DNA from 2 places in the Pseudoalteromonas sp. MelDa3 genome. Region 1 is predicted to be linked to the other one. Evidence: riboswitches for the same ligand, from Rfam matches in the RefSeq annotation. Region 1 holds a riboswitch; the other holds the start of a gene.
The links. A riboswitch is a leader RNA that binds a small molecule or an ion and turns the genes downstream of it on or off. The one in region 1 is predicted to bind cobalamin.
Positions count from the first base shown of each region.

Region 1 (16,351 bases):
TGTAAAAATTACTCTAAGTAAAAAGTAGCTTGCGGCACCTGCAAAATCAGCAAAAAAATCACCGAGTGATGCTTGCCTATATGGAAGTGCGTCTTGCATTATTTCTATAGAGGCGCCATAACCTGCCAATAAAAGTATTTGCGCATATAAAGGAAGCTTAAACGCTTTATCCATTATTATGGCTAGTATAAAAAAAATCCCAAAATGGGCCACTTTATCAACATGAGGAAATAAATTTACAACGCCACCTTTTATTTCTTTGGCAAATAAAAAGGTAAAAGCTACTATGCTGATTAAAAAAATTGCTTGATAAACACGCCTTGTCACGACAAATCCTAAAATCGCTTAAAAAAGAGGCGCAAGTATATCAAACTAATTTAATATCGCACCTGAACAAGATGCAGAAAAATGTAAAGATTTATAATTTTAGCGTTATAATTACCACATAAAATTAAGATTAAATAGTTAGGAGCAAACCAATGCCTTCATTTGATATTGTATCTGAAGTAGAAATGAACGAAGCTAAAAACGCCGTTGATAATGCAAATCGTGAGCTAGAGACTCGCTTTGACTTTAGAGGCGTTGATGCATCTATTGAGCTAAATGACAAAACAATTAAGCTTAAAGCTGAAGCAGACTCTCAGGTTATGCAATTATTTGATATTTTAGCTAACAAAATATCTAAGCGTGGTATGGATGTATCAAGCTTAGAGCTTCAAGATATTACCCGTGCAGGTAAAAATGTATTTCGTAACGTTGGCTTAAAGCAAGGTATCGAAAAGGACATGGCTAAAAAAGTAGTTAAAGCCATTAAAGACTCTAAAGTTAAAGTTCAAGCTGCTATCCAAGGCGAAGAAGTACGTGTAACGGGTAAAAAACGTGACGATCTTCAAGAGGCTATGCAAGTAGTGCGCAGTGCTGAGCTAGGTCAACCTTTTCAGTTTAAAAATTTCCGCGATTAATTAATAAATAGTTTTAAATTAAGCATGCTTTAATCTGTTTATACTTACAGACAGATTGAAGCTACTTACTCTTTTTAAATATCTCACTATTATCCCTCTTTGCTGCCTAGATACTCCCGTATGTATTAATCTCCTTTTTGATATTTAAGCTATTATATTTAATCACATGCAATTAAGTACTTCACACTAGAAGGTATTAAAATGAAACGTCATCAATTATTTTTGTTATTTGTTTTGCTTACATTTACCAAACCAAGCTTATCAAAAACAGTTGATATTGATGTACTGGTTGAAGATGGCTACTTTCCCATTATTATTAATGCGCAAAAAAAACAGGGTTTTGCTCCTGAGTTTATTAAGATTTTAAACGGAGCACAGCAGGAGTTTAATTTCGTACTTAATTCTCTACCTGTAAAAAGGCTTGCTTTGTCAGTTGAAAAAAATAATTTTGATGTTTTATTTTTAATGGCACTGCAATGGATCCCACTATCAGCGCAAGAAAACATTGAAAAAACCGAATTTTATACCATTACCAAAAATGAGCTTTATACGCTTAAAGAAAATACAAATGAGCAAGCTTACTTTGACGACATTACGTCATTAACAAAGGTTGGGGTTCTGGGGTACTCGTATCAATTTGCTGGATTTAATACCGATGCCGAATTTTTAAGTGAGGAACATCAAGTAAGTTTAACCATTGATGAATTCAATGTGGTTAAAATGCTGCTATTAAAGCGCGCGGAAGTAGGCGTTTTAAATAATATTGCTTACCAATATTTTAAAAATCAAAATACTTTTAATATGGATTTACTCTATAAAAGTAACGTACCAGATGCCGTTTATAAAACGCACTTTTTAGTTAACTCTAAATCAAATAAGATCACTAGTAATAAAATGGATGAAATACTAAGCTTACCTACTACACAAATACAACTTAAGAAGCTACTTGATAAATATGGAGTTTCTTCAAACTATACTAGCCCCCAACTGCATTTTAAATGTTTTTAGCTGTATAGACGTCCATTGACATTTGTAAACAAAATACTCACAATAGCGACATATTTTCAAGGTGCTTGCTAGCCACTTCATGTAATGATTTTTTTAGCAGGATAATCGGGAAGTTGGTGCGTTTTCATGATGACTACAAGCCCAACACTGCCCCCGCAACGGTAAAGTATTGCATATTTTGATTTGCTTACTGAGTCCGGAGACCGGCCTTGATGCAATCTTACTTACTTAAATCTTTGCGGTGGGCAAAGGTAGGGGACATCATGTTAAACAAAACAACTTTAGGCGTTGCTATTTCTGCTGCGCTTTCATTTTCTGTGTTTGGCGCAGAGCAATCAATTGAAAAAATAACCGTTACAGCTAATAAATTTGAGCAATCAATCAATGACGTTTTAGCAAGTGTAAATGTTATTGAGCGTGCAGAAATAGAAGCAAGCAACGTACGCGATTTACCAACCTTATTAAGCACTCGAGTTGGTTTTCAGGTTAATCCAAACGGTGGTTTTGGCCAAAATACAGGTGTGTCACTTCGTGGTACTGGCTCTGGCGATACGCTAATTTTGATTGATGGTGTACGTACGGGCTCAGCAACACTTGGTCAAAAAGCATTAAATAATGTCCCTCTAAATAGTATTGAACGCATTGAAATTATTAAGGGTTCTCGCGCGGCTGTTTACGGCTCTGATGCACTTGCTGGCGTAATTAACATTATAACGCGTGAATCAGATAACTTATCTGTGAGTGCTACGTTTGGTTCTGATTCTTACCAAAATTATCAAGTGGCAGGCTCTGTAAAATCAGGCGATATAACAACAGCATTTAATGCAGGCTTTGAAAAAACAGATAACTTTGATGTACTGCAAGGCGTAGCACCAGATGAAGATGGCTATGAAAATAAAAATCTTGGTTTTAAAGTAAATTATACTGATGCACACTACGGCGACTTTAAGTTATTAGGTCAATACAGTGAAGGTTTCGCAGATTACGACAGCCGCTTTAGCCCAGCCGACAGTACGATTGAACGAGATGATTTTAAAAACTATCAGCTTTCTGCAGGTTGGAGTAAAAACTACACTAACCAAACGCACAGTATTGATTTAGCGCTAGCAACGGATGATTCAGACAATACATATGTCGATTTTTCAGTTGGACCAACAACAAGTACTTTTATAACTAAACGCACACAAATTGATTATAACGGCCAATACCTATTATCTGATGAGCTTAACATTAGTGGTGGTGTTAATTGGTACAACGATGATGTATCTCATAGTTCGCAACTATTTGTTGAAGACAGCCGAGATGTACTTGCTGTGTTTGTAGGTGCTTACTACGATGCAGATAAAGTATTAGCTAATTTAACTGTTCGCCAAGATGACGACGAGCAATTTGGCGACGAAACAACGTATACAGCCGCTGCGGGTTATCATTTATCTGAAGATGCAACATTTCGTATAAGCCAAAGTACTGGCTTTAAAGCCCCTACATTTAACGATTTATATTTCCCACTTTATGGTAACCCTGATTTACAGCCTGAAAAATCAGTAAACCGTGAGTTAGGTTTGAGTGTGGACTTTGATATTGCGCAAGTTGATGTTGCAATTTTTAGAAACGATATAGAAGATAAAATTGATTACGATGCAAACTTTGCATTAGCTAATATTGATGAAGCACGTTATGAAGGGGTTGAATTTAGCTTATCTCAGCAGTTTTTTGGTTTTGATAGCAACCTTAACTTTGCTTATTTAAGTGCAGAAGACGAAGAAACGGGCGCAGAGCTGCGCAATGTTGCTAAACGTACATTTAATTGGGAACTTGCAAAACAGTTTGGTGCGTTTGATGCGAGCTTAGACATGCAATACCGTAGCGACCGACAAGGTGCTGTGACGCGTTTAGGGTCATACACGCTTTGGAACTTAGCGGGTAATTATCAAGTAAATGAGCATATTGAAGTTTCGCTTCGTGTAGAAAACTTATTTGATAAAGAGTATAACGCTGTTGATTCAAATACTGATTTTACAACGGGTCAAGTGTATTACTACAACACGCCAGAGCGTCGCTTTTTTGCAGGCGCAAGCTACCAGTTTTAACGGTATTTATTAATATTAGAAAGCCCGACTTATGTCGGGCTTTTTAATGTGTAGCTAAGTTTAACTAATCAATTTAACTGCTCAAATTAGCTAGTCAACTAAGAACTCTTTAAATACGGTTTCAAATTTATGTAATTTAGGTGCTATTAAAATACTACAGTAACCCTGCTGTGGGTTTTCGTTATAGTAATCTTGATGATAATGCTCTGCTGGATAATACGTGGTGGCAGGGCTGACTTCTGTCACAATTGGCTCACTCACATGGCTTTGCAGTTGAGCTATCATTTCATTGGTTTGCTTTAGTTGAGCTTCGTCGTGATAGTAAACAACGCTTCTATATTGTGTGCCTATATCGTTACCTTGGCGATTCAATTGTGTAGCATCATGCAAAGTGAAAAACATTGCTAAAAGTGTTTCAAAGCTAACTACAGTGGTATCAAATTCAATTTTAACAACCTCAGCGTGCCCAGTTGTGCCAGAGCATACAGAATTATAGGTTGGGGTGTCGGTTTCGCCACCGGTATAGCCAGAACTCACATCTAATACGCCATTTACACGTCTAAATGCTGCATCTATACACCAAAAACAGCCGCCACCAAATGTTGCTACTTGCGTTGTTGAGCTCATAAGTATTCCTAAAATGTATATGGAGTTTAAAGGCGAGCATAAATTGTATGCGCCGCAACAACAAGGTTACGGCGCAATAAAGAGATTAGATCTCTTCGAAAGGCTTTTCAGCAGCTTGTTTATTCAGCTTTTGTTGTAAAAACTCAGGTGACTGTGTATTTTTCGATAGAGCATAATACGCAGCAGGTACAACAAAAAGAGTCAGCAGGGTAGATACAATAACCCCTGTAAACACAACTACACCAATTACCATACGGCTTTCGGCGCCGGGGCCTGAAGCAAAAACCAAAGGAACAGAGCTCATAACGGTTGTAAGTGAGGTCATTATTATTGGGCGAAGGCGCTGGGTAGCCGCTTGTAGTATTGCTTCACTAAACTCAACGCCTTTATCGCGTAATTGGTTAGTAAATTCTACAATCAAAATACCATTTTTAGCACTTAAGCCTATGAGCATAACAATACCTATTTGGCTGTAAATATTTAAGGTCAGTCCTGTAGCCCAAAGCCCAAACATAGCACCCATTAAACCAAGCGGTACGGTAAGCATAATTACAAATGGGTGCATAAAGCTTTCAAACTGCGCAGCAAGTACCAAGAAGGTAACGGTGAGTGCAAGTATAAATACGTAGGTCATCGCTGATGCGCCTTCGTAATAAAGCTGCGATTCACCTTTGTAATCTACTGCGCCATCTATATCGTTTTCTTGCGCGGCTACTTCGTTTAAAAAGTTAAGCGCTTGCTCAAGTGTATAACCGTCGGCTAAGTTGGCGCTTAATGTAATTGCACGCATACGGTTGTAACGGTTTAAGCGCGATGCTGTTGCTTCTTCTTTTAAGCTGATAAGGCTATCAAGTGGAACTAGTTCACCGCTTCGTGATTTAAGGTATATATTTGAAATATCAGTAGGGTTGGTAAAATCTTCTTTTGTCCCTTTTAAAATCACATCGTATTCTTCACCGCGGTCAATAAAGGTCGTAACACGGCGCTGGCCAAGCATTGTTTCTAGTGTACGGCCTACATCAGATACCGAAACGCCTAAATCGGCAGCTTTGTTTTTATCTATGCTGACTAAAAACTGTGGGAAGGTTTCTTTATAATCATGATCGATTCTTACTAAACCAGGGTTTTGTTCAGCACGCTTTATTATACGGTCACGCCAATCGGCAAGTTGTGCATAATCATTACCTTGCAGTACAAACTCAATTGGGCGAGATGAGCCACCACCACCAATACCACGGCGCATAATGGCAAATGCACGAACATCGGTAACTTCTTGCATTTTACCGCTTATTTCATCCATTACTTCCCACGTTGAGCGTTTGCGTTTATCCCAATCGGCCATACCCACAATCGCAACACCGCCGCTGCCACCCCAGCCAGGCACTCGAACAAGTACGCGACTTAGCTCACCGGCTTGCGAATAAGGCATTAAGCGCTCTTCAATTTTAGCCATATTAGCGGCGTTATTTTCGTAACTTGCGCCCTCAGGGCCGCTCATCATAATAAAGAACGTGCCACGATCTTCTTTTGGCGTTAGCTCAGAAGGAACTTGTAAAAACAACGAGTAACTAACAAAGCCAGCTAATAATAGGCTCACCATTAAACCCCATTTACGGGTTATGTTGGTGGAGAGTGAATTACGGTAACTTACTTCAATTTTAGTAAACTGGCGGTCCATCCATTGGCTAAATTTATTTGGTTTGTCTGATACTTTAAGTACTTTAGAGCACAAGGCTGGTGCGAGAGTCAGTGCTGTAACACTTGAGAAAAATACGGCAGCACTTACCGCCATAGCAAACTCAGTAAATAATGCACCTATACGGCCATCCATAAATACTAATGGCACAAACACCGATATTAGTACAAGCGTGGTTGCTACTATAGCGAAACCTACTTCACGCGCGCCTCTAAATGCAGCTAGTAACGGCGGCTCACCCAGTTCAATACGGCGGTGAATGTTTTCAAGCATTACAATGGCATCATCTACTACTAAACCAATGGCTAGTACTAAGGCAAGTAAAGTGAGTAAGTTAATTGAGTAGCCCATTGCCAATAAAAACATAAAGCTACCAACAAGTGCGACCGGTACGGTGACCGCAGGGATAAGCGTTGCTCGTATATTGCCTAAAAACAAAAATATAACGAGTACGACTAAACCCATAGAGATGGCAAGCGTGCTGTAAACTTCATTGATAGACTCTTTAATAAATACAGACGAATCGTAGCTGTCTTGAATTGTAGTGCCTTCAGGTAGGTTGCGTTTGATTTTTTCAAGTTCGCTGCGTGCGTTATCTACTACGGTTAGTGTGTTTGCTTTAGCTTGTTTTACAATACCTAAGCCAATCATATTACGCCCGTTACCACGAAATAAGCTTTCGTCATCGGCAGCTTCTAAACGTACATCGGCAACTTCACCTAAACGTACTAAGTAACCTTCATCACCACGTTTAATTACCAGGTTTTTAAAATCGCGCTGATCTTTATAACTACGGGCAGTACGCACGGTAAAGTCACGATCTATAGATTCTATTTCGCCAGCCGGTAACTCAACGTTTTCTGTACGAAGTGTATTTTCTATATCGCTTGAGGTAATACCCCGTGCAGCCATTGCTTGGCGGTTTAGCCAAATTTTCATGGCGTATTGGCGCTCACCACCAATACGTACGTTAGACACACCATCTACTACGGCTAAGCGGTCAACAATAAAACGCTGCGCGTAATCAGAGAGCTGTAACGAGTCCATTGTTTCGCTGTTTAATACAAACCAGGCGATTGGGCTTTCATCACTATTTGATTTAGATACTTCTGGCGGGCGTACCTGATCGGGCAAACTATCAAGTGCACGTGCTACACGTTCGCGTACATCGTTAGATGCTGCATCTATGTCGCGGTTAATATCAAACTCAATGGTAATGTTTGAACGTCCATTACGACTCGATGAGTTAATACTTTTAATACCTTCAATACCTGAAATTCGATTTTCTATTATTTGCGTTATTTTGGTTTCTATAATTTCGGCAGAAGCACCTGTGTATTCAGTGCTGATATTTACAATCGGCGTTTCAATATCCGGGTATTCACGAAGTGGCAGCATAGTAAACGCAACCAGTCCAAAAGTAAGAAGCAGTAAATTAATTACAATGGCAAAAACGGGGCGCTTGACGCTAGTATCTGTAATTTTCACGTATTACCCCTTTACGCTTACTTTACTTCCAGAGCGAATTTTTATTAGCCCCTCAGTAACAATTTGCTCGCCATCAGTTAGGCCCTCGTCGATAGCAACCCAGCCATTATTTCTGCTAGCAACATGCACTTCAATTTTATTAGCTATCCCATCTTGAATTTGAAAAACAAAGTGTTTGTCTTGCAAAGGTATAACCGCTTTTTCTGGCACCATTAAAGCTTGGTTGCTGCTTAGCTCAAGTGCTGTATTTAGTAACATACCAGGGCGAAGTAATCCTGATTTATTGGCAAAGCTTGCTGTTACTTCAACACTGCGAGTAACCGAATCAATACGCGAGCTAATATGCGTTACCTTGCCGTTAAATGTTTGTCCTGGGTAGGCATCGTTTTGCGTAAGCACTTTCATGCCCATATTTAATTGTGCTAAATATTTTTCAGGTACTTTAAAGTCAACTTTAATAATACTAATATCATCAAGTGTTGTGATTATTGTTGTATTACTTACGTAAGCACCTATTGATATTTCACGCTTACCTAACAGGCCTGAAAAGGGCGCACTAATAGTCATTTCGTTTAATTTAGTTTTAGCGCTTTCTAGTTGGGCCTCTGTTGCATCAACACGAGATAACTGCTCTTCAAGTAACGACTTTGCCGTTGATTGCGAGCGTGAAAGTTCGGTTAGGCGATCTAACTGACGTTGTTCTTCACGTAAGTTAATGCCAAGCTCTTTAACGGCAAGCTGTTCTTGTTGGCTCTGTAACTGTACTAACTTTTGTCCTTTACTGACTAAGTCGCCGTCTTTAAAATATATATCTGTGACATAATCGTTTTGCGCACTTTTTATATAGATTGCTTGGTTTGCACGCGCGCTACCGATCGCTTCTATCATCACTGCGTTTTCCTGAGAAGTAACAGTATGAGCTGTTACTTGAGTAGACATTTGTGATAAATCGGCCTGTTCGCCGTGGCTAGCGGGTAGATATAAATAAACGCTAAATATTAAAAGTAACGTAATAATAAATGGAAAAAGTGCTTTACCTGATTGTCTTGAGTACATTGATTTCATACCTGAAAATGAATTGTAAGTATTGTACGAAATAAGACCGGGAAAAGACGGTTATGTGTCTCATAAATTTGTGCGTTAAGCGTAAAAGTAAATAAGATTTATTCATTGTTCCTATTTTGTTGAGGAAAAAGCGGTAATGTATGAAATTTAAAACCACCTGTAACTTATGTATAACAACAAGAAAGGTCATAATTTGGGCTGTTATTATGCTTGTTTTTTATATGGTGTTTTACCAATATGGATAAATCTAACAATGCCATTAAGTTTCGGGCACAAGGTGCGCGAAACGCAATTGAAGTGCTTGTTGCAGGTGCAATTGGTTTAGTTTTTATTATGTTGTTTAATTTACTGAGGCCGGGTGAGATTAGCATACTTGAAATATTTTTAGTGAGCTTGTGTATTGCCGCTATTTTTATTGGATATTTAAAAACTCAAGAGCCATATCATAGCCTTATATTAAATGAGTCTGAGCTCGTTTATTGCCATAAATACGGAGCTTGGTATATGCCTCATAGTAACTTTCATCACAGTGGTATACCCAAAGTAGAAAATGGCTTTGATTACTTAGAATTAAATGCGGTTGGTATAAAGGTAAACGACATAGATGACTTTTTAACAAGCATAGCGCCTCGAATTGCAGGGAAATTATTAATAGAGCAGCGTAATTTATTTATGCAAGTTGTTCAAAAACATTGCAAAAATGGCAATTGCCCATCAGAATGGCTAATAGAAGATACACATTACACATCCCATAAAGGGATAAGCTATACTGGTCTTATAGCTATGTTTGCTAACAGGACTAAGCACCTTCAACTGTTAACCGGTTACGATTTATTATTACCAGCCAGTGTGTTAGATAGAGATATTTGGGCATTTAGTGCTAACTTAAATAAGTGGAAGCGCGAGCCTAGTCAGTTTATAGCGTCGCAAATTAATAATTAAGCTGCGACTGTAGGAAAGAAAAATGAGTCAAGAGAGAGCCTTTTTAAAAAGTGGTCGAAACACCATAATACATAAAGATAAAAAGCATGATTTAGTGATTGTAAACTCTGAAATTCATCCTAAAATTAAAGTGACTCAACATGGCTTAGAGCCATTTAAAGAAGAGTTACCTAAAAACCGCCGTGATGCAAAAGATCGCTATTTAGAAATAGTCTATGTTGGAAGCCCAGATGTATTTGGCGAAGAAAAACAATTACTATTTATTCAAGCTTTAGATGGGCGTGAATACAAAGTAGATTACAGTAAAATCGGTACGAAGTTGTTTGTACGCATTCATCAAGATACATATATGTAGTACTTTAATGGCATCTTTATTGCTAGTAATTACACTATAGTAATTATTTGACATAATAAGGTGCTGCGTATGAAAGCGTTTGCTTTAATCCCCCTCATTTCTTGCGGTTTGCTGAGTGCGTGTGGAGGCGGTGGCGGTGATAGCGATAATACAGTTGTAGAAACATCTGTTAATGCTGGAACCGATTTACAAATTATCGAAAAAACTGAATTTACCATCACAGCACAAGGTTCCCCCGCTGATGGTACGTTTTCATGGCAACAAGTTAGCGGCCCAAGCTTAGAAGGTTTTCCGCTTGATGGTGCTGAACAAACATTGACAGCCCCTGACGTAAAAACTGATAGTGAAATAATCTTAAGAGTAAGCTATCAAAGCACCGGTAGTAGCGCTGTTAGTGACGACATTTCTATTTCAGTGAGCTCTAATAATCAACTTCCTCTTGCTGTTGTTACCCAAACATCTCCTGAAACACTTCCTTCTGTATACAAAGACACAGTTACTTTGAGCGCCCTTGAGTCGAGCGATCCTGATGATAATGGCCAAATTGATAGTTACTTGTGGCAACTGCTATCAGGTCCTGATTTAGATATTGCTAGCTTTAATGAGTCAACTCTTAGCTTTTCTCATCCATTACTAGAAAGTAACGTAAATTTATCTTGGCAGCTAACAGTCACTGATGATGAGGGCGGTGAGGCAAGTACTCAATATTCAATGACGCTTAATAAAACAAATGAACTAGTGGGTGCAAATGCAGGCGCTGATCAAAATGTCGAAGAGTTTGAAGAAGTAACGCTTGATGCAACGAATAGCGAAACTGTCACCGATACCTATCAGTGTAAGTGGCAACAACTTACCGGTAATAGCGAAACATTAAGTAATAGCGACCAATGTACAACGACATTTTTTGCCTCTGATGTAGATACTGAATCCACGTTGAGCTTTGAAGTAACGGTAACCGACTCAAAAGGACGCACCGATACAGATTCTTTATTTGTTGATGTATCACCAAAAGCGCTTGGGCTTATAAACGATAGTGGTGTTGGTGAGTGCTATAACAACACCCAACGCATTAACTGTGAAAGCGATGACTTTCCAGCGCAAGATGCTGAACTTGGACGCGATAGCTATGCAAACCGCTTAGATAAGGTTGGTAAAGGTAATTTAGCGTTTGATTACACTAAACTTAATCAGTTTGCTGATGAAGTTGGTGATGATAGTAGTGACTTTACCTGTATACGCGATAATGTTACTGGACTTGTATGGGAAGTAAAAAGTGAATCCTCAGGAGTATTGCCAAATACAAGCTTGCGTGAGGGGCAAAATCATTACTTTTGGGATTTAGGCGATACTACTTTTACCGATACCAGTACAGCCAATTCAACTTGTCCGGATGATACGAGTTGTGGAGTACAAAGTTATATAAACGAAGTGAATAACTTAGATTTTTGTGGTGGTACAAATTGGCGGTTACCTACTTATACAGAGCTTTTAGGTTTAATTGATTATGGTAAACAAGGGCAAAGCATATTAATTGATGAGGTGTTTTTCCCCAATATGCCAAGTGAAAGTGCATTAAGCCACTTACGTTATTGGACTTCACAAACTGCAGCCGATGGTACAAGTTTATCGCAAGCGTACATTATTGATATGAGTGATGGTAACGATCTTGCTTATCCAAAAGAAAATACTGCGTATGTTCGTTTAGTTAGAAGCCGTTAGGAGAAAATAATGAGATTTAAATTACTCTATGCACTAGCAACTATAAGCTTGAGCTTTAATATTGCAGCGGCGCAAACGTGCTACGACGGTGCAGATACCACAACGCCGACAGATAGATTTACCATAAATACAGATGGCACAGTGTCTGATACCGAAACAGGCCTTATGTGGCAACGTTGTAGTTATGGGCAAATTTATAATACAGATACAAAACTTTGCGAAGGCTCTACACCTTCTCTTACTTGGCAAGAAGCACTACGCGGTGCTAAAAATGATACAACCGCAGATTACGATGATTGGCAAATGCCTAACATTAAAGAGTTGGCGAGTATTTTAGAGCACAGTTGCACCGAGCCGAGCATTAATGAAGAGGTGTTTTTTGGTACTAAGCTTCAAAACTATTGGTCAAATACATCGGGTGTGAGCACGATGAGCTCTGCATGGGTTTATCAATTTGATAGTGGGTTGAATAGCTTACATGCCAAAACTAGTAATGTGTATTTACGGTTAGTTCGCTACGAAGAGTAAATTACATACTAAGATTAGACAGATGAAAGTGCAGCCTTAAAACCGCTGCATTTTTTTGTTTTACATAAATTTACGTTATTTCAATAATAAAGCGCTTACAACGTTGTCACTTAGTGCGTTTTTTTGCCATTATAGGCCGTGATTTAATTACGAAGGAACATCACGGTGTATTTAAGCTATTTTGGCCTGAATGAAAAACCTTTTTCAATTTCGCCCAACCCTCATTACTTATTTTTAAGTGAACGACATAAAGAAGCCTTAGCACACCTTACCTATGGATTAGGTGAAGACGGTGGTTTTGTATTATTAACAGGCGAAGTGGGTACTGGTAAAACTACAATTACCCGCAGTATGTTAGAGCAGTTACCTGAAAACACGCAAGTAGCGATGATCCATAACCCAGCACTTTCAGAGCTAGAGTTATTGGCTAGTATTTGTGATGAGCTCAACATTAGTTACGATGCTAATAATGCGACGCTTAAAAGTCTTACCGATATTATAAAAAAGCACTTAGAGACCAATAATAAATCGGGTGGGCACACCATACTTATAATTGATGAAGCGCAGTTACTTGCCCCTAATGTGCTTGAACAATTACGCTTGCTGACAAATATAGAAACCGATCATAAAAAATTATTACAAATAGTATTGGTTGGTCAACCTGAGCTGCAAGAGCTTTTAAAGCGCAATGAATTAAGGCAACTCGCCCAGAGAATAACAGCTCGTTACCATTTATTACCACTTACGCAAGGCCAAACAGTTGCTTACATAAAGCATCGGTTACATGTTGCAGGATGTGATAAAGGAATTTTTTCGATGGATGCCATGCAAGCTGTTCATCAATTAACCGGTGGTGTGCCACGATTAATGAACTTGGTATGTGAGCGAGCTTTGGTAGGCACTTTTGCAAAGCAGCAGTTGATAGTTGATAGCGATATAATAAAAAAATCAGCACATGAGTCATTACCCATGGATTTTGTAGCGCCAGTTAATGAGGCCAACAAAGCAACGTCATTTGTACCATATAGCCTTGCATTCGCTGCTTTATTTGCCGTAGGCATTGGGCTTTCATTTATTTTATAGTTAGGTAAGTTATGTCTTATTTATTAGATGCGCTAAAGCAGTCGCAGCAATCAGATATGAGTGCTGAGCAATACGACTTACAATCAGAGCAGTTAAAGCAACAGCAAGCACTTAAGCGTTATAGACGATTAGCGTTAGTATTTGGTACAAGCTTAGCTGCTTTTATTGCGGTAGCTGGTGGGTTTACTACGGGTAAGTGGTTACAAGGTACTACTTTATTAAACACATCGGAACCCGCTGTAATTAAGGTGGTTGAAAGCGAAAAATCGTCACCTAAAGAACAAGTTAAAGAGGTAGATGCCGCAGTTGAAAAGCAGCAAATAGCTAAGTTAGAACCCGCTAAAATAGCTCCAAATAATACTGCAACGATTGAAGGGCAACTTGTACATGTGCAAACACCTAATGGTGTACAGCAAATGTTATTAACGCCTAATGGGCAATATATTCCTATGCCATCGAGTCCGGTCACGAGCGCAACGGGTTATAATCAGCAGAACGTGCAACAAGTAATGCCAGTTCAAAATTATAATCAGCCAGTATTTAATCCACAAAATAATTACAATCCAAATAATACACAGAACGCTTCGGTATTTGGGCAAAGTCAAAATACAGCATCAGCTCAACTAGATATGAGTAAATATAAAGTACTAGGTAAGCCAATTAATGGTAACAACCAATCTCAACAGATGAGCGATCCTGAGCTTGATGAGGTGCCTACAACACTTAAAAATGCGTTTGCGCAAGCTATACAAGACGTCGAAAAAAATCAGGATTATGAAGTTACCCATGCATCAAAAACGTCATCACGTGTTGAGCCTGTAGAATTACTACCAGATGGTTTGCAATCAATGTTGCCTAGTATTAAATATCAAGCGCATATTTATTCATCGAGTGCTGACAAACGTTGGATCAAGCTAAATGGCCGAGAGTTACATGAAGGAGAGAGCATAGGTGCTTTAACTGTAAGAGAGATTACACCTGAGCAAAGTGTACTTGATTTTGATGGTTATGAGTTTAGCTTAAAGGCTTTGCAAGACTGGCCGCAGTAAACGTTTAGCTATTATGTTGAGAGCTCGGTAGAATGTTGAGCTCTCAATATTACTTAGGGTAATATTGAGTTTTTATAAAAGCGTTCTAAATCAATATTATATTCTTTAGGTTTCACCGCTGATTCAAGGGTATCTAAGGTTTTTTTATTAGATAAATCGATATCTTTTATCTCTGTATAGCGACTATGTTTAGCGCTGTAAAATGTTTTAACGATAGGCTTTAGTGGTGTACTGGGATTACTCTCGGTCACTAAACCAACTTTTTGACTCGATAATCTAACGAGCGTTCCTACCGGATGAATACCAATACATTGAATAAACTTATTAAGCAGCATGGGATCGAAGCTATCTGGGCATCCGTCTTTTAGTATTTTAAAGGCTTTTATTGGCTCCATGCCTGCTTTGTAAACACGTTCTGCGGTAAGTGCATCATACACATCTACAATTGATGCCATACGCACGTACTGACTTATTTCGTCGCCCTTTTTACCAAACGGATAGCCTTTACCATCAAGCCTTTCATGATGCATACCTGCAATATCAACCGCGATACCCGTTAAGCCAGATTCTTCTAATATTTCTTTACTGAAAAGCGAGTGCATTTTCATTATTTTAAATTCATCATCGGTAAAGCGACCCGGCTTATTGAGTATTTCATCAGGGATTTTTATCTTACCAATGTCGTGTAAAAGTGCGCCGGTAGTCAGTTCAACGATAATGTTTTTTTCTATACCTAAATGCTTAGCGAAAATCCCCATTAATATCGATACATTAATAGAGTGCTCAAGTAGGTAAGCATCTTTTTGGCGCATTTGGGTAAGGCAGGCTAGGGCATCTTGGTTTCTAAAAACAGAGTCCATAAAGCCACTTGCCAGCTCTTTGAACGGTGCAATATCTATATCGCGGCCTGCTTTAATATCTTTAAATGCTTTTATTTGCAGTGTTTTAGCTTCGTCATACAGTTTTTTTGCCTTTCCCATTTCTTGTTCGGCACTGTGTGTTTTTTGCCAAGGGTCACGCTTTATTTTTGTTGCAGGTACAGCAATAGGAGCTTTTTCAGGGACTGATTCAATGAGGGTTTTATCAGGGTCGATTTCTACTTCTAAAATACCTGCTTTTATTAGGTTATTAATACCAGCCTGAGTTTTAATCCAGCCTTGATTTTTAATTTTAATACTGCCAGTTTGTCTAGTAACGCTTTGCACAAACATACCAGGCAGTAACTGACCTACAGGAATTATTTTCAAATTTATTACTTCTATTGTTAATCTTTCATTAAGCTAACAAATATATACGTTACTACCTAATAAAAAAGGCACTTTTCAGTGCCTTTTTTATTTTTTAGTTAAAAAGCATTAGCTTAATTATTCATCATCTTCAACAAGCGTCATTAGTGATGTGTTACCACCTGATGCTGTTGTATCAATACTGATTGTTTTTTCAGTAATAAGACGTTTGATTAATGTATCGTAATACTCAGAGCTAATTACTGGTAAAATAGCACCTTTACGCTGTGCAAGCTGTTGACTAAAGTAGCCCAAGCGAGACGAGCGAGCAGCAACTACCGCACCGGCTAAATGAGGGTGCGCCAAAATAGCTTGTAACTGGTTAGGTTTAGCTACTTGGAAAACACCTTCTGCAACACCTGTAGAGATAAATTTATCTTTAAAGGCAACGGCTTCATCATAAAACAGCTCAGACGCTACAGTAATTACCGTATTACCTGCGGCAATAGCAGT
Region 1 is NZ_PJBR01000024.1:20,649-36,999, reverse strand. It holds gene CXF89_RS07180 (VanZ family protein) at 1-327, opposite strand, end outside; gene CXF89_RS07175 (YajQ family cyclic di-GMP-binding protein) at 480-962, shown strand; gene CXF89_RS07170 (type 2 periplasmic-binding domain-containing protein) at 1,164-1,970, shown strand; cobalamin riboswitch at 2,013-2,197, shown strand; gene CXF89_RS07165 (TonB-dependent receptor domain-containing protein) at 2,234-4,060, shown strand; gene msrA (peptide-methionine (S)-S-oxide reductase MsrA) at 4,151-4,687, opposite strand; gene CXF89_RS07155 (efflux RND transporter permease subunit) at 4,773-7,871, opposite strand; gene CXF89_RS07150 (efflux RND transporter periplasmic adaptor subunit) at 7,875-8,927, opposite strand; gene CXF89_RS07145 (DUF2982 domain-containing protein) at 9,174-9,878, shown strand; gene CXF89_RS07140 (hypothetical protein) at 9,901-10,233, shown strand; gene CXF89_RS07135 (Lcl C-terminal domain-containing protein) at 10,303-11,952, shown strand; gene CXF89_RS07130 (Lcl C-terminal domain-containing protein) at 11,962-12,480, shown strand; gene CXF89_RS07125 (ExeA family protein) at 12,646-13,563, shown strand; gene CXF89_RS07120 (general secretion pathway protein GspB) at 13,575-14,612, shown strand; gene CXF89_RS07115 (cyclic di-GMP phosphodiesterase) at 14,666-15,859, opposite strand; gene putA (bifunctional proline dehydrogenase/L-glutamate gamma-semialdehyde dehydrogenase PutA) at 15,977-16,351, opposite strand, start outside.

Region 2 (16,351 bases), on a different contig from region 1:
TTGGTTTTACCCATTTTAAAATTTGCGATGTAGCATCGGCTTCATCAAATAAACCATGTAAATAGGTGCCCGCAATGGCGTTATCATCGCTAATAAAGCCATCAAACGTAAAACCATGTGGGTGGTTTTCATCAAAGGTTAAAAATGGCTTATCAAGCGCTGCACCTTGGCTAATTCCTGCATGTATTTCGTAACCACTACAGGGTGTTGATTGGTTATTTAAAAGCAGTGTAGCGGTTATTTTAGTTAATACTTTTTGTGCTGTCAGCGTGGTTTCAAAGTCGCATAGAGCAAGCCCATTCACTTGCTTTAATGACGACTCAATACCATCGGGATCGTTGATTGTATTGCCCAGCATTTGCATGCCGCCACAAATGCCAAGTACTTTGCCACCATAGCGTAAGTGGCGCTTAATTTGAGTGTCCCAGCCTTCATTTTTCAAAAAATTTAAATCGCCCAGCACATTTTTACTGCCAGGGAGAATTATCAGATCAACGTCTGGGATCGTTTGGGTATGGCGCACATAATTTATATTAATGTTTGGGTGCAAACGCAGTGCATCAAAATCGGTGTGGTTACTAATGTGGGGAACAAGTAGCACTGCAATATTAATTGTGGCGTTGGTTACGTTATTATCAATTGCAACAGCGTCTTCAGCATCAAGCGCGAGGTCGTGCAAATAAGGTAATACGCCAAGCACGGGTTTGTTTGTGTATTCTTCAAGCCAATCTAGCCCGCCTTGCAGCAAACCTACATCGCCTCTAAAGCGGTTTATAACAAAGCCTTTTACACGCGCCTGTTCTGACTCGCTTAACAACGCAAGCGTACCTACCAAATGTGCAAACACACCACCTTTATCAATATCGGCAATAATAATGACAGGACAATCTACCTCTTCGGCGTAACCCATATTGGCAATATCGTTTTCACGCAGGTTTATTTCAGCAGGGCTACCTGCCCCTTCAACAAGGAGTAAATCAAAGCATTTAGCTAAGCGGTTATGTGAGGTTATTACTGCATCCATCGCCACTTTTTTATAGTCGTGATATTTACCCGCTTCCATATTACTAATGGCTTTTCCGTGAATAATCACTTGTGCGCCCGTATCGCTATTAGGTTTAAGTAAAATAGGATTAAAGTCTATTTCGGGCTCTACTTTAGCTGCTATTGCTTGCAAAGCTTGCGCACGACCAATTTCGCCACCATCTTTTGTTACTGCGCTATTAAGTGCCATATTTTGTGGTTTAAAAGGCGCAACCTTTACCCCTCGCTTAGCAAATACCCTGCAAAGGGCTGCAACTAGGGTACTTTTACCTGCGTCGGAAGTAGTGCCTTGCACCATTAAGGTTTTCATGGAATTACACCCTTCGCTTTCTAAAAAACAATAAACTCAAAAAGAACACGCTACCAATAGCAGCGGTTATAACACCTACGGGCAATTCTTGGTTTTTTAGCAATGAGCGCGAAAGTACATCAACCCACACCATAAATGTACCGCCCACTAAGCTGGTTACTAGCAATCCCGCGATGGTGCCTTGGGATATAAAAAAGCGCACAATGTGCGGTACCATTAATCCTACAAACCCAATACCACCACACATAGCTACCAGCACAGCGGTAATTAATGAGCTCAAAACCAGCATAAGTATTCTAAAGCGCTGGACCCTAACACCTAATGTAATTGCGCTTTCATCGCCAAGTAACATGGCATTGAGCTGCCTTCTATAGCTCAGCATTACAAACGTACACAATGTAATTACCAATAAAGGTAACCAAAGCGTAGCCCACTGCGCACGAGCGAAGCTGCCCAGTGTCCAAAATAAAATAGCGGCTACCGCCTGAGGGTCGCTCCAATAAAGCAACAAGCTGGTAAACGCACTAAATAAAAACGACAGAGCAACACCAGCTAATAACATTGATTCTACCTGTGCACTTTGCTGCCTACCTGCAATAAGTATTAATAAACTCATAGCGAGTAAGCTGCCCAGCAGTGCTGCTGCCGATAGCATAAAGCCTGCGCTAATGCCTGCTAATGCCATAAGTAACACCACACCAAATGAGGCACCCGACGATATACCAAATAAGTAAGGATCGGCTAAAGGGTTACGCGTTACCGTTTGTAAAATAAGCCCCGCAATTGCTAAACCAGAGCCAGCTAAAAAGGCGAGTAATGTGCGTGGCATTCTTAGTTCAAAAATAATACGCGTATTAAAAGACGCATCATTTGAGAGTAAAAAGCTATTAAGTACGTCTTGAAGTGAGGTCTCTACTGCACCAAAACTAAGTGCTGCAAATAAGCTAAATAAAGCAGCTGCAGCACTTATAAAAAGCGCAAATGAGTGGCGATTATTAACTGCGCTCATATTATTTGTAACCATAAAAGTAAGTGATATGAGGGATGCTATTTCCCGACTTCGATATTTGCGGGTGGTCATTTACTTGGGCGCAGACACCAAAAACGTCGCCTAACATGCTTTCGGTTAATACCTCAGTTGGCGTGCCTGTATGCGTAATTTCACCATTTTTAATAACCACTAGTTCATCGCACATTGCAGAGGCTAAGTTTAAATCATGAAACGATGCAAATACCGTTACACCCAACGATTTAGCAAGCTCCATAACCTGTATTTGGTATTTAACATCTAAATGGCTAGTTGGCTCGTCCATTATTAACAGTTGAGGTTGCTGGACTATGGCGCGGGCTATCAAGGCACGTTGCTTTTCACCGCCTGAGAGCGACTCAAAGCTTTGATCACTATGATCTTCCAACCCGACTGTATTGATTGCTTGAATGATTTTTTGTTTATCAATGTTAGTTATTGAGCTAAATAGCGATTTATGAGGCGTAAGCCCAAGTGCAATAACATCAAATACGCTTAAGTTAAATTGCGAAGGTGTTTCTTGAAGTACCACAGCGACTTGCTTTGCATAATCTTCACTTTTAAGTTGCCAAATATCGTGGTTATTAAAAGTAACCTGCCCTGATATTGGCCGGTTAAAACGATATAAACAACGCAGCAAACTCGACTTACCCGCCCCATTTGGGCCTATTAAACCCACAAATTTACCTGGCGATATTTGCAAATTAATATTATTTAAAATGCTTTTATTGGCAATCCCCCACGAAACATTTTTAACGTTAAGTAAAGGCGTGTTTAGCGCTGATTTAGTGTGCAACAGTGAGTCCTTGGTAGGCGTGTACTCACTAACAATACAGCTAACAATAACTAGTGCATTAATAAAAATGAGTAAACCCGCTCGTTAAAAAATTATACCAATCTATTTAGATATAGAACCTATTAAGCGATAAATTTAATTCGTTAAATTGTTCAAATATTTATGCTGATTGGTATTGCTCATTTGTATCTGACTTAAAGCGTTGTACTAATTACAGTTACGGGAATAGTTGAGGATTTGCACCTCATTCCAAATGAGGGTCTATTATGGGCGGGTAAATAATTTAAAGCAAAAAAAACCGCGCTCAAAAGAGCGCGGTTAAAAAGAGAGTGTTTTAACTAATTTAGCGAATAGTTAAAACTTGTATTCCATACCTAAGCCTACGTAGTCTTGGTCAACGTTGTTGTCCATATCGAAGCTTGAATAAAAACCAAATACTTTAATATTTTTATTTAATTTGTGATCAAGACCAACTGAAATTGCTGACTTATCGTCGCTGTCGTCAAAGTCCATATCTTGGTATTGCACTTTAAATGTGTTGTTACCCATGCTGTAAGCAGCATTTAGCAAGTAACCATCCGCTTCTGCGCTGCCATCTACTGCTTCTTGTGTTTGGTACATTGCGCCCAATTTAAAGTTTTCAACTTTACCTTGGATTGATGCACGCACTACGTCGTAGCCATTTACTTCACTATCGGCTGCAATAGAGGCGTATACCGCGCTCTTTTTAAGTGCCACGTCACCGTATGTCACCGCCATTGAGTAACCGTTATCAGCGTCTACATCATCTTCAGCTACAAAAGTAGCAAGTACTTTAAAGCCTTCGTATGAGTTTGATGAATAACTAACTGTATTTCCTAAGCGGTTTTCACCTTTAAATACATTTTTAATGTCGCCTTCAAGATCGTTAAATAAATCTAACTTACCTTGAGATTGCTTAAGCGCAGTATCGTTACGACCAATTACAACCTGACCAAACGCACCTTTTAAACCAACATATTGGTTACGCGCAGAAATATTGTCGTCGTTATCGCCTTTTGAATCAGCATCAGACACATCAACTTGAAACTCAAACTTATATACCGCTTCTAAACTATCATTTATTTTTTCAGAACCTTTAACACCAAGACGAGATGCATTACTTTTTATCTCGGTAAAAGACCCTTCGCCATCATCAGATGATTGCACTGTTACATTCGCTTTACCGTAAATGTCTACGTCGGCAAGTGCATTAAAAGATAAACCACTTAATAGTGCTAAGCATAAGCTCGATTTTACAAATTTCATGTTATTTCCTTGGATAATCACAAAAGACTAATTTTCAAAACTGCTGCATTTTGTCATTCATAAATGACAGTAATATTACAACGGAAATATTAATGTCTTTTTTTGTTAATAAAAATGCATTAAATGTGAAATCAAAATAACATGAAAGCCTAGTAAGTGGTCGTACTTACTTATCTTGCTTTAATGACAAGCTTGGCGTCATTTTCGAAAGTAAATTAACTAAGGTTTCTATTAGCTCTTTTTGCTCGTTGTCTCTGTGATACGCTATAAATACGTCTCTTGAGGTGTTTTCTACCCCTTTAACATGAAACAACTCACCTTTTTCTAAATGCCCTTCAACCAATACTTGAGGTATAAATGCACTACCACCACATTGCAGTATTAAATCAAGTGCAATACGTCCCGTGCTGGTTCTAAAGTAAGGTGGCGTTTTTCCTGTAAACTGACGCGCATGCCAAAGAGAAAAAGTAGTTCCCCAATCAACATACACATATTGATTATCAAAAAAGTTTTCGTTCGTTGCGGTGTCGTATCCGCTTACTGGAATGATTGGCAACTCACAAATTCGCTCTACCACTAATTCATCTACTTTTGGCGGATCAAATAATATTGCCAAATCGAGAGTACGCTCTAATAAAAGTCGAGTGCTCTCTTGTTGTGCTTTAACTTCTGCAACCAACGACACGCCCGGCATCGCCGATACAATATTTGTTATACCAAACTGTAAAAAAGCATCCCAAATATTAGGCGTTCCTGCTAAGCTAATTTGCTTATGCATATTGTCGGCAAGTGCAACATCGACTTTGGCGCGCTGCATGCCCGTAATAATCATTTGTGCGTGCGGTAATAAGCGCTCGCCAGGTGCTGTAAGTTGAATATTATTACGCTGGCGAATAAACAAATTAACACCAAGCCCTTGCTCTAATTGGCGAATTCTAAAGCTCACTGCAGACTGCGTAATATAAAGGTTTTCGGCCGCTTTACCAAAGTGACGCGTACGCACTACTTCAACAAATGTTTTTAATAAATCGATATCCAATTTTTTATCCTCACGATAAAAATAATTTGTTTAATAAATTGCCAAACTTGCATCATACTCCAGCTAATTAATAGGGTATGAGGATAAAGCTATGAGCAATAACATTTCATTACTACGCCAAGCATTTGTTAGCCAACGTCAATTTTATGATGATCAGAATTTTCCACGTGGTTTTAGCCGCAGCGGAAACTTCACCTTATTAGAAGCCAGTATATTAGAACAACACGGTGTTGTTTTAAGAGGCTTATACAGTAAAACAATTGAGCCGCAAAACGAACATCAAGAACAGTTTGTAGCAGTAGTAACTGGCTCACAAGAACCTACTAACCCAATCGAACGTGCTTGGGTAAAATACTTAAAGCTAACGACCTGTAAAACTAAGTTTCATACTTTATTTGGCCGCTCAAAAATGTCAGGGCCGGCACCGATTAGCCAAGAGTATTATTCAGAAGCGGATAATCTGTAAGTACTTAAGTTGTTTGCTTTTTTGCGTTTTAACAGTTACAACTTGTATAAGCAAATAATTTTGCAAAATATAAACAAGGTTGTTACGTGACGCGAAAAATACTAATAGTTGAAGATACACCTGCAATGGCGCGAGTGCAAAAGCACATCGCGCTTAAAGCAGGTTATGAAGTTGATATAGCAGAGTCATTAGCACAAACAAAAGAGCTAATAGGTAAAAATAGCTACTTTTGCGCTGTAGTTGACTTTATATTACCTGATGCCCCATCAGGTGAAGCAGTACCGTGTACTGTTAAGGCTGACATTCCAACCATTGTAATGACGGGTAATATTGATAAACAAACCCGCGATACAGTCGAAAAATATCCAATCATCGATTACATCATTAAAGAAAACAAACAAGCATATCAATACCTTGAAAGACAATTACTTAGATTAACTCGCAACGAAAATGTAAAAGTGCTCGTTGTTGATGACTCCGCATCCACACGTACTTATATATGCAGCTTGCTTGCACGCCATAAATATCAAACTCTACAAGCTGAAGACGGTATAGAAGCACTGGCTATACTTGAAACATCTTCGGATATATCGGTAATTATTACTGATAACGAAATGCCAAACATGAATGGTGATGAACTATGCACTGAAATTCGCCGTTTATATGACAACGATGAAAAAGTGATTATAGGTATTTCAGCCGCAGACTCGTCTGATTTATCAACTTTGTTTTTAAAAAATGGCGCAAACGATTACCTGCATAAACCTTTTAATAATGAAGAGTTTTATTGCAGACTTAGCCAAAACGTCGATATGTTAGAACTTATGGCCACCATAAAACGACAGGCTAATACTGATTACCTTACTAATTTACCAAACCGCCGTTACTTTTTCGAAAAAGCTGAAAAATCACTAAAGAAAATTAAACGTGCTAAAGGTGATGGTGCTTTAGCGATGCTTGATATTGATCACTTTAAAGCGATTAACGACACATACGGACACGATGTTGGCGACGAAGTATTAAAAGGGCTCTCCATTTGCTTTAGCAAATATTTTAAAAAGTATTTAGTAGCCCGTTTAGGTGGTGAAGAGTTTGCCGTTTACTTTGCAAATGCGGATAAACAAGAAGCGCTAAAAAGACTTGAAGGTTTTAGGTACTTTATAGAGGCGAATAGCCAAGAGTTTAGTAAAGAAAAAATCAAATTTACTATATCTATTGGTTTTTCAAACGGGCCTGTTTATAAAATTGATGAACTATTAAAACAGGCCGATTTAAAGCTTTACGACGCTAAAGAATCTGGTCGTAATAAAGTAGTTAGCTAACAGCTCTATTAGGTTAATTATACTTCTGCGGCTGTAATAGCCGCTTTTTTACGTTTGCGTGATTGATGGTAAGAGTCCCAACTAAAAATAGCTAGCGCACTCCAAATACATGCAAACGTTACTAAACGTTCTGCGTCAAACACTTCACCGTAAAACACCACTGCCAATATAAACATTAGGCTTGGCCCTATGTACTGAAAAAATCCCAGTGTAGTGTACTGCAAGCGTTTGGCGGCGCCGGTAAAACACAGCAATGGTAATGTAGTTACAATACCTGCACTAATCAGTAATGCATTAGTATGCCAATCGTTGGCTGGGAGGCTTGAAGTTGGTGTCGGCACCATTAACCACCAATAAATGAGTGCAACAGGCAGTAATATAAGTGCTTCAAGTAAAATACCAGGCAGAGCTTCAACAGGTAACTTTTTACGTATTAAACCATAAAGCGCAAACGATATAGCCAATGAAAATGCCACTACCGGAAACGAGCCAAAACTAATTAACTGCAGTACAACACCACTAAAGGCAAGTGCCACTGCTACGCCTTGAAACTTACGCAGGCGTTCACCTAAAAAGAGCATTCCCAGCAATACATTTAAAAGAGGGTTTATGTAATAGCCCAAACTCGCATCAAGCATATGGTTATTATTTATAGCCCATATAAATAAACCCCAGTTAAACCCTAGCAGCGCAGAGGTAATAACAAGCATAAGCAAAAGCTTAGGCTGAACAATGATGCGTTTTACTTTGCCCCAATACTTTAAAACACTTACTACCAGTACTAAAAATACAACCGACCAAACAACCCGATGCATTAAAATTTCAAAGGCAGTAACATGCTGAATTAACTTAAAGTATATTGGCGCAAGACCCCACATAAAAAAAGCAAGACAAGCAAAAATAGCACCTTTACGCTGCTCGGTATCAATCGACATAATAAACACTTAGTGATTTAAAAGGCAGCTAGTTTACTTGCCACGCGCGTTTTATCCAACTAAATACGTACCAGTTCCAAAAGCAATTTGAACAGATTGTTCGTTATGCAATTCCATTCTACACACACATACTTTATTGCCTGAGCGAATAAGTGTGGCACTTGCTATAAAGCTCTCCCCTTTTCCTGGGCGCAAATAATCGGTTCGTAAATCGATAGTGCCAAGGGTTGCTAGCTTTTGCTGTACACTCTTAATGTCTATATCGGTTAGCTTATCAATTACACTCGCTGCCGCGAGCATGCCTCCTACGTTGTCGAGAACGGCTGAAATAACGCCACCATGTAATATTTTTTGCGCAGGGTTTCCTATAAATACGTCTTGCCAAGGAAAACTTATTTTTGCTTGCTCTGGAGTAAGTGACTCAACCGAGATATTTAAAAACTGATTAAATGGCATGCCATTTACAAACAATGCGCCCACTTGTTCAATTAACATTTCTTTATTCATTATTATTCTCTATGTTTAAACTGGTACGATGAGTAAAGCACAACTTAAGCAAAACTACGAGGCTCTCGTTAAGTCATTTTAAATAAGCCTGATATTAAAAAGCTATTTCAACACTAGGGTCTGTTGATCTTTCAAGGTTAAATTTGCAGCAGTCTGTTTGGTATTTAGGCAAGGCAGAGCCTATGTAGTGTGGTTATTCCCCATAAATGGGCGATAACGTAGCATTAATGACAAACAGGCGCTGCCCAAAGGGTTCTTCCTAGGGGCTATTTACTCTTTGTTGCTCAGTTTTTACTTAGCCCACTAGGTTACAAACCTCGCGCCGCGATTAAATAGTCCCTAGTCTGAACAAATTTTAATCCGCAAAGATCAACAGACCCTAGCAGAGTTAAATTTACTTACAATAGGGGTAAGGTTAAGTAACTCAGCTAAAGACATCTCACTAAAAAACCACTAAAATACCCGCCAATGAATACATCAACTCCCTCTTCGAGCACACTAGTGCGTAAACCCGAAACTGTCCTCAAACAAGTGTTTGGCTACAGTGAATTTCGCGACGGTCAAAAAGCAGTTATTGACGCTGCTATTAATGGTCAAGACTCTCTGGTATTACTACCTACCGGCGGCGGAAAATCAGTATGCTATCAAATTCCTGCTTTAGTGCTTGAGGGTGTAACTATTGTTATTTCTCCACTTATATCGCTTATGCAAGATCAGGTAACACAACTGCAAGCACTTGGGGTAAAAGCAGCTTACGTTAATAACAGCTTAGCGCGAGAAGAGCAGCAATTAGTCTATCAACAGCTTCATCAGGGGCAAATTAAGCTTCTATATGTGGCACCTGAAAAAGTATTACAACGCGAATTTTTAGAACGTTTATCGCATTTAAATGTGAGTTTATTTGCCATTGACGAAGCGCATTGTGTGTCACATTGGGGTCACGACTTTAGGCCTCATTACTTTAGATTAAATGAATTAAAGCAGCGTTTTGCACACGTCCCCATGATGGCGCTAACTGCAACTGCCGATAAAGCCACCCGTTTTGATATAGTTGAGCAATTAAAACTACAACAGCCTTATATTCATACTGGCAGCTTTGATCGCCCTAATATTCGCTACACCATAGAAGAAAAATTTAAACCTATGGTGCAATTGCTTCGTTACTTAAAAGAGCAAAAAAGCCAAAGTGGTATTATTTATTGCACCAGCCGTAAACGTGTAGACGACATTGCCGAAAAATTGGCTGATGCAGGGTTAAACGCTGCCGCTTACCATGCTGGTATGAGTAATGAGCAACGACAGTTTGTTCAAACTGGTTTTGCCCGTGACGATATTCAAATAGTGGTCGCAACCGTTGCCTTTGGTATGGGTATAAATAAGCCTAACGTGCGTTTTGTACTGCATTACGATATTCCAAAAAGTATAGAGTCTTACTATCAAGAAACAGGTCGAGCTGGGCGAGATGGACTCGCAGCTGAGGCCATAATGTACTTTGATCCAGCTGATATTGGCCGCGTAAGACGCTTTTTTGAAGACATAGACGACGAACAACGCCGCCGCGTAGAAGAACAACGCTTTAACGCAATGGCAAGCTTTGCAGAAGCACAGACCTGTCGTAGGCAAATATTACTTAATTACTTTAGTGAATATCAACGCGAGCCTTGCGGCAACTGCGATATTTGCTTAAACCCGCCAAAAAGCTTTAATGGTACCTTAGTCGCCCAGCAAGCACTTTCGTGTGTATATAGAGCTGACCAACGCTTTGGTCTTGGTTACATTGTTGAATTACTACGTGGTGCAAATACTAGCCGCATACGCGATAACAATCATCATGAGCTAAGTACTTACGGCATAGGTAAAGACAAAAGCAGTGAATTTTGGCTCAGTATTTTACGCCAGCTTATTCATCAAGGCTTACTTAGCCAAGATATAACGCAAGGTGCGTCACTTAGATTAACCGAAGCCGCGCGTGCAATTTTAAAAGGCGAGTACGCACTGCAATTAGCCGAACCACGCCTGCAAGCCAAACACGTTTATCAAGATAAATTAGCGCAATTTAATTACGACAAAAAACTGTTTGCTCGCCTGCGCGCACTACGTAAAGAACTTGCTGATGCCGATGATGTACCACCTTATGTGGTATTTAATGATAAAACGCTAGCCGAAATGGCGCAGCTTATGCCAACAAACGACAGCGAATTTTTAAAAGTGTCGGGGGTAGGTTTTACCAAATTAAATAAATACGGCGGCGAATTCTTAACTGCAATTCGTAATTACCTAGCTACAAATTAAGAAAGTTATGACTCAAATAGAATATGACCACGCCCATAAATACATTTTAATTACACCAGTCGAGCCGCCAAACGATGAAGACTTTGAGCTGTGGAGTACCCTATTTTTACACTCAGATGATGTAACACTCAACGAGTATTCTGCAGGTGCCGATCGCCATCAAGTTCGCTTTACCTATCATCAGCAAACCTTTAATTTAAACTATGAGCATTATAGCCAAAGTATTTGGATTAATGCCGAAGGCCATGAAGCTGAGCACTTATTAGCCGCTTTAGCATTTTATTTAAGTTAGCTTTTAATACCCCTCGCACAGGCGGTTCTAAACCAGGTTGCTTATTAACAAAAGTGAATATGAGTAACAATTAATTAGTTTCAAAATCCATACCTTTTACTTACATTATAATAACAATGATGTAAGCTGATATTACGGTAGTCATTTGCTACGTAGCAGTAAAGAGGTTTAATGGTGAACAAGAAATGGATAGCACAGTGTTGTATTAGCTTAACGGTTATAAGCTCTTATGTGCCTAATGCATTCGCACAACAATCTTCAATGAAAACAGATAACTGCCTTGTAGAACAGACAGATTTAAGCACAGATAAAAACTTACGCCGAGAAGTCCAAGACAAAACATCCCTCACAAATAGTAACAGTAACGCAAAAATAGCCTCAATAAAGCTCAAGCAACTTAATGTATTTAATACTGAGCTTGAAGAGGAAAATAATGCCCTATTCCGATTTGCTAACCGCGCTCATATTCAAACAGAGCCCGATGTGATTAATAACCTTTTATTATTCTCCCCTGGTGACAAGTACGATGCTAAAAAGCTTGCAGAGTCTGAGCGCTTACTTCGTAAAGAAAGCTACTTATATGATGCACAAATTAGTGCAATCGAAAACTGCGACGGTGACGTTAATGTAGAAGTGGTTACCCGTGATTTATGGACACTTTTACCTGAAGTAAACTTTAGCCGTAGCGGCGGAGAAAATAAATCGAGTATAGGTTTTAGAGAATCAAACCTGCTTGGTTGGGGGAAGCGCCTTTCTTTGTCACGCACGACCGACAGCGATCGTAGCGGTTATTTATTTGTTTACGACGATCCTAATATTTTATCTACTCGCTACCGCGGCCGTTTAGAGTACGCTGATAACAGCGATGGCAAGCGCCATTTACTTGAGCTAACCTATCCATTTTACGCGATAGATACCCCTTTTAGTTACGGTATTTTAAGCTATTCTGAGCAGCGCGAAGAGTCACTATATAAACGCGGCGAAGAGTTTAGCGAATTTGATCAAACTACTGATTTAAACCGTGCATTTATAGGACACTCTAAAGCGCTTGATAATAATTGGACCCAGCGCTTAACCTTAGGTTATACCGACGAGCAGCATACCTTTGAAGCTATAGACACTACATTTGCACCACTTGCCGATGACAGAAGTTTAAGTTATCCCTTTATAAGCGGCCATTGGTTTGAAGATAACTACATAAAAGTACGCAATTTTGACAGTATATCTCGCACTGAGGATTTAAACTTAGGTTGGAATATTAAAAGCTTAATTGGCTATTCAGACGAATCATTAAGTAATGACGACAGCCGCGCGGTGTATTCTTTTAACTTTAAAAAAGCCCACTTTACTAACGATAATACCTTATGGCGTTTTAGTGCTGATATTGATGGCTATTGGAATAAAGAACAGAAAAAACTCGAAAACTTTATGGCCACCAGCCAAGTACAATATTATTTAAATACCAGTGAAGACCAATCTTGGTATGTTAAAGCCCGCGTGCAATACGCAAAAAACCTTACTGCTGATCAACAGCTTACTTTAGGCGGCGAAACAGGCCTGCGTGGTTACCCTATGGATTATCAACATGGCGACCGCAGCTTTTTAGTTAATCTAGAAAAGCGCTATTACTGGGAGTACGATTTACTACAACTATTTAAAGTGGGTGGCGCAGCTTTTGTAGATGTGGGCAGAGCATGGTTTAACGATAAAGATAATGGTGAAAACGCACATGTATTAAAAAATATAGGCGTGGGTCTTCGTTTAGCACCGAGTCGTGCAAATTCAGGAACCATGATCCACATTGATATTGCCGCCCCAGTTGATAGCTACGATGACGTAGACTCAGTACAGTGGCTAGTAAGCGTTAAAAACACTTTTTAAATAATACAAACACGTTAAACTAATACCAATTGCATTAAATTACATTGTTATGAAAGTTCAGGACCTAATGTGGAAATAATAGAAGTTTTAGAATTGTTTGCATCACAATATAAGTTAATTGTAACTATAATCGCTATTTTGGTTTTCCCTCTGCTATTAAAAATAACCAAAAAATTACTCGAAAAAGCAATTAAGGGGAAAGTTGATTTACACCGAAAATACCGTGCAGAGCTCTTACTAAAAATTATACTCGCCTTTGTCGTGCTGTGTTTAGTTTTAGTATTTTGGGGTATAGAGCTTCGTGGCTTATTGGTTTTAGGCTCCTCTTTATTCGCTATGTTAGGCATAGCGCTTTTTGCCGCTTGGTCATTACTGAGTAACCTAACCGCATTTTTACTAATGTTTATTCAAAACGATTGCCGTGTTGGCTATTGGGTACGAATTATTGATGGTGCAAATCATGTTGAAGGGCGCATTGTTGAAATGGGCTTAATGAATGTAGTACTTGAGCATATTGATGGGCACCGTGTAATTTACCCTAATAATTTATTTGTGACACGCCCTGTCATGGTTTTAAATAAAGAACCAAAGCCAACAAAAGCTCCCGTTATAAAGCGTATTATTGGCCCTAAAAAACATAGTTAAAAAAGTACTAGTCACAAAAAAGCCGCAGTAAGTAATTAACTTCTGCGGCTTTTTAATGCTTTAACTAACCACAATTAAGACTAGGGCGTGTTGATCTTTGATGGTTGAATTTGCAGCAGTATGTTTGGTTTTTAGGCAAGGCAGAGCCTATGAAGTGTGGTTACTCCCCATAAATAGGCGATAACGCAGCATAAATGCCAAACATGCGCTGCCCTTCGGGTTCTGCCTAGGGGCGATAAACTCTTTGTTACTCGGTTTTTACTTAGCCCACTAGGTTACAAACCTCGCGCCGCGATTTAATCGCTCCTAGATTGAACAAATTTCAATCCGCAAAGTTAAACACGCCCTAGCTATTAGTTATTTAGTTCAGCTGTTTTAAGCTCGTCATCTAAATCGTTTATCTCGTCAATAAAGTTCTCTAGTTGCTGCTCTACTAAACTATTGTCATTTGCAAAGTAAGCAAGGTGGAATACCGCGTCACCTTCATTTACTAATGGCATAGTTTGCTGACCAATAACAATCCCGCCTTTGGGCGCTAAAAGTTCAAGCTCAGAGTCGCCTAATGGGCTACTAATATAAGCAAGTACTTGCCCTTTAGTCACATGCTCACCTAGTGATACTTGTGCACGCACAATGCCATCAACCTCTGCACGTATCCAACTAGTCGAACCGGCAATGATAGGATCTGGTAACTTTTTAGGACGCTTGCCACGGATCATTTTTAAATGACGCATAACATAATCAACACCCTGCACACCTGCCGCAATAGCTATAGGATCAAAACGCAGTGCTTCACCTGCTTCATAGGTTATAACCGGTATACCTAGGTTTGCAGCTTCACTTCGTAATGAACCATTACGCAATGACGCATTTATTACCGCTGGTGTACCAAATGCTTTAGCCATATCAGCCGTTGCTTCATCTTCTAAATTAGCGCGAATTTGCGGTAAGTTAGTTCGATGAATAGCGCCAGTATGTAAATCAATAATGTGAGTACAATGTACTGCCACTTGATTAAAAAACATATAAGCCATACGCCCAGCAAGTGAGCCACGCTCAGAACCTGGGAAACTACGGTTCATATCGCGTCGGTCTGGTAAATAACGCGATTTATGAATAAAGCCAAACACATTCACAATAGGCACAGCAATTATTGTACCGCGCAGTTGGCTTGGGTCTATTTTAGCAATTAACTGACGCACAACTTCTACGCCATTTAGTTCATCGCCATGGATCGCCGCACACACCATAAGCACAGGGCCCTCCATTACACCATTAACCACTTCAATAGGAATATTAAGTGGTGAATGGGTATAAAGTTTAGCTGCCTCTAAGGCAAGTGTTTTACGCTCGCCTACGCCTACACTTTCACCTAATAAGGTAAAAGGACGGTTAATTTTAACCTTTGCCACGTGTTGCTGTTCCTTTACTTGAAGCATTTTTTTCGATGAAATCAATCACCATGCCTGCAATGTCTTTACCTGTTGCTATTTCAATGCCCTCTAAACCTGGTGATGAGTTAACTTCCATCACAAGTGGTCCACGAGATGAGCGAAGTAAATCAACTCCCGCTACGTTTAAGCCCATTGATTTAGCCGCTGCTACTGCCGTTTTACGTTCTTCTGGAGTAATGCGAACTAACGTAGCGCTACCACCACGGTGAAGGTTAGAACGGAACTCACCTTCTTGTGCTTGGCGCTTCATTGCTGCTATTACTTTATCGCCTAGTACAAAACAACGTATATCCGCGCCACCTGCTTCTTTAATGTATTCCTGAACCATAATATTAGCTTTTAAGCCCATAAATGCTTCAATAACACTTTCTGCCGCTTTGCGTGTTTCAGCAAGTACAACACCAATGCCTTGTGTGCCTTCAAGTAATTTAATTACAACAGGTGCACCGCCTACCATTTCTAGTAAGTCTTTTACATCATCTGGTTTGCTCGCAAAGCCAGTTACTGGCATACCAACGCCTTTGCGCGAAAGTAACTGAAGTGAGCGTAATTTATCGCGCGAACGAGAAATAGCGACTGATTCGTTTACTGGATAAACACCCATCATTTCAAATTGACGAAGTACCGAACAGCCATAAAATGTAACCGATGCACCAATACGCGGGACGATTGCGTCAAATTCTTTTAAGTTTTCACCGCGATAGTGAATTTCTGGTTGCTCCGAGTTTATATTCATATAGCAGCGTAATGCATCAATCACCTTAACTTCGTGACCGCGTGCTTCTGCCGCCTCAATTAAGCGACGTGTTGAATATAATTTTCTGTTGCGAGATAAAATACCGATTTTCATAGTTAAACCTTACGACCTAATAGTTGAGATAAAGCCGGGTCAACGACTATACGATTTTCCATGGCTGTACGCCCTAATAACATTCTAAACTTCATTGTTGCACGGCTTGTTAAAGTAAGCTCTATCGGCCAACTATGCTCGCCTGCATGCAATGTCGTTTCTATAAAATAGCGTAACTCTTTTTGCCCACTTGAGCTGGTTACG
Region 2 is NZ_PJBR01000006.1:2,934-19,284, reverse strand. It holds gene CXF89_RS01630 (cobyric acid synthase) at 1-1,354, opposite strand, end outside; gene CXF89_RS01625 (FecCD family ABC transporter permease) at 1,359-2,363, opposite strand; gene CXF89_RS01620 (ABC transporter ATP-binding protein) at 2,365-3,177, opposite strand; cobalamin riboswitch at 3,340-3,464, opposite strand; gene CXF89_RS01615 (porin) at 3,532-4,464, opposite strand; gene CXF89_RS01610 (LysR family transcriptional regulator) at 4,631-5,503, opposite strand; gene CXF89_RS01605 (MaoP family protein) at 5,595-5,969, shown strand; gene CXF89_RS01600 (GGDEF domain-containing response regulator) at 6,056-7,291, shown strand; gene rarD (EamA family transporter RarD) at 7,309-8,226, opposite strand; gene CXF89_RS01590 (thioesterase family protein) at 8,278-8,733, opposite strand; gene recQ (DNA helicase RecQ) at 9,202-11,025, shown strand; gene CXF89_RS01580 (DUF3630 family protein) at 11,033-11,317, shown strand; gene CXF89_RS01575 (BamA/TamA family outer membrane protein) at 11,489-13,198, shown strand; gene CXF89_RS01570 (mechanosensitive ion channel domain-containing protein) at 13,268-13,843, shown strand; gene CXF89_RS01565 (succinylglutamate desuccinylase/aspartoacylase family protein) at 14,197-15,255, opposite strand; gene rimK (30S ribosomal protein S6--L-glutamate ligase) at 15,242-16,147, opposite strand; gene CXF89_RS01555 (ATP-dependent zinc protease family protein) at 16,150-16,351, opposite strand, start outside.
Region 2: another riboswitch for cobalamin. It lies ahead of CXF89_RS01620 (ABC transporter ATP-binding protein); the one in region 1 lies ahead of CXF89_RS07165 (TonB-dependent receptor domain-containing protein).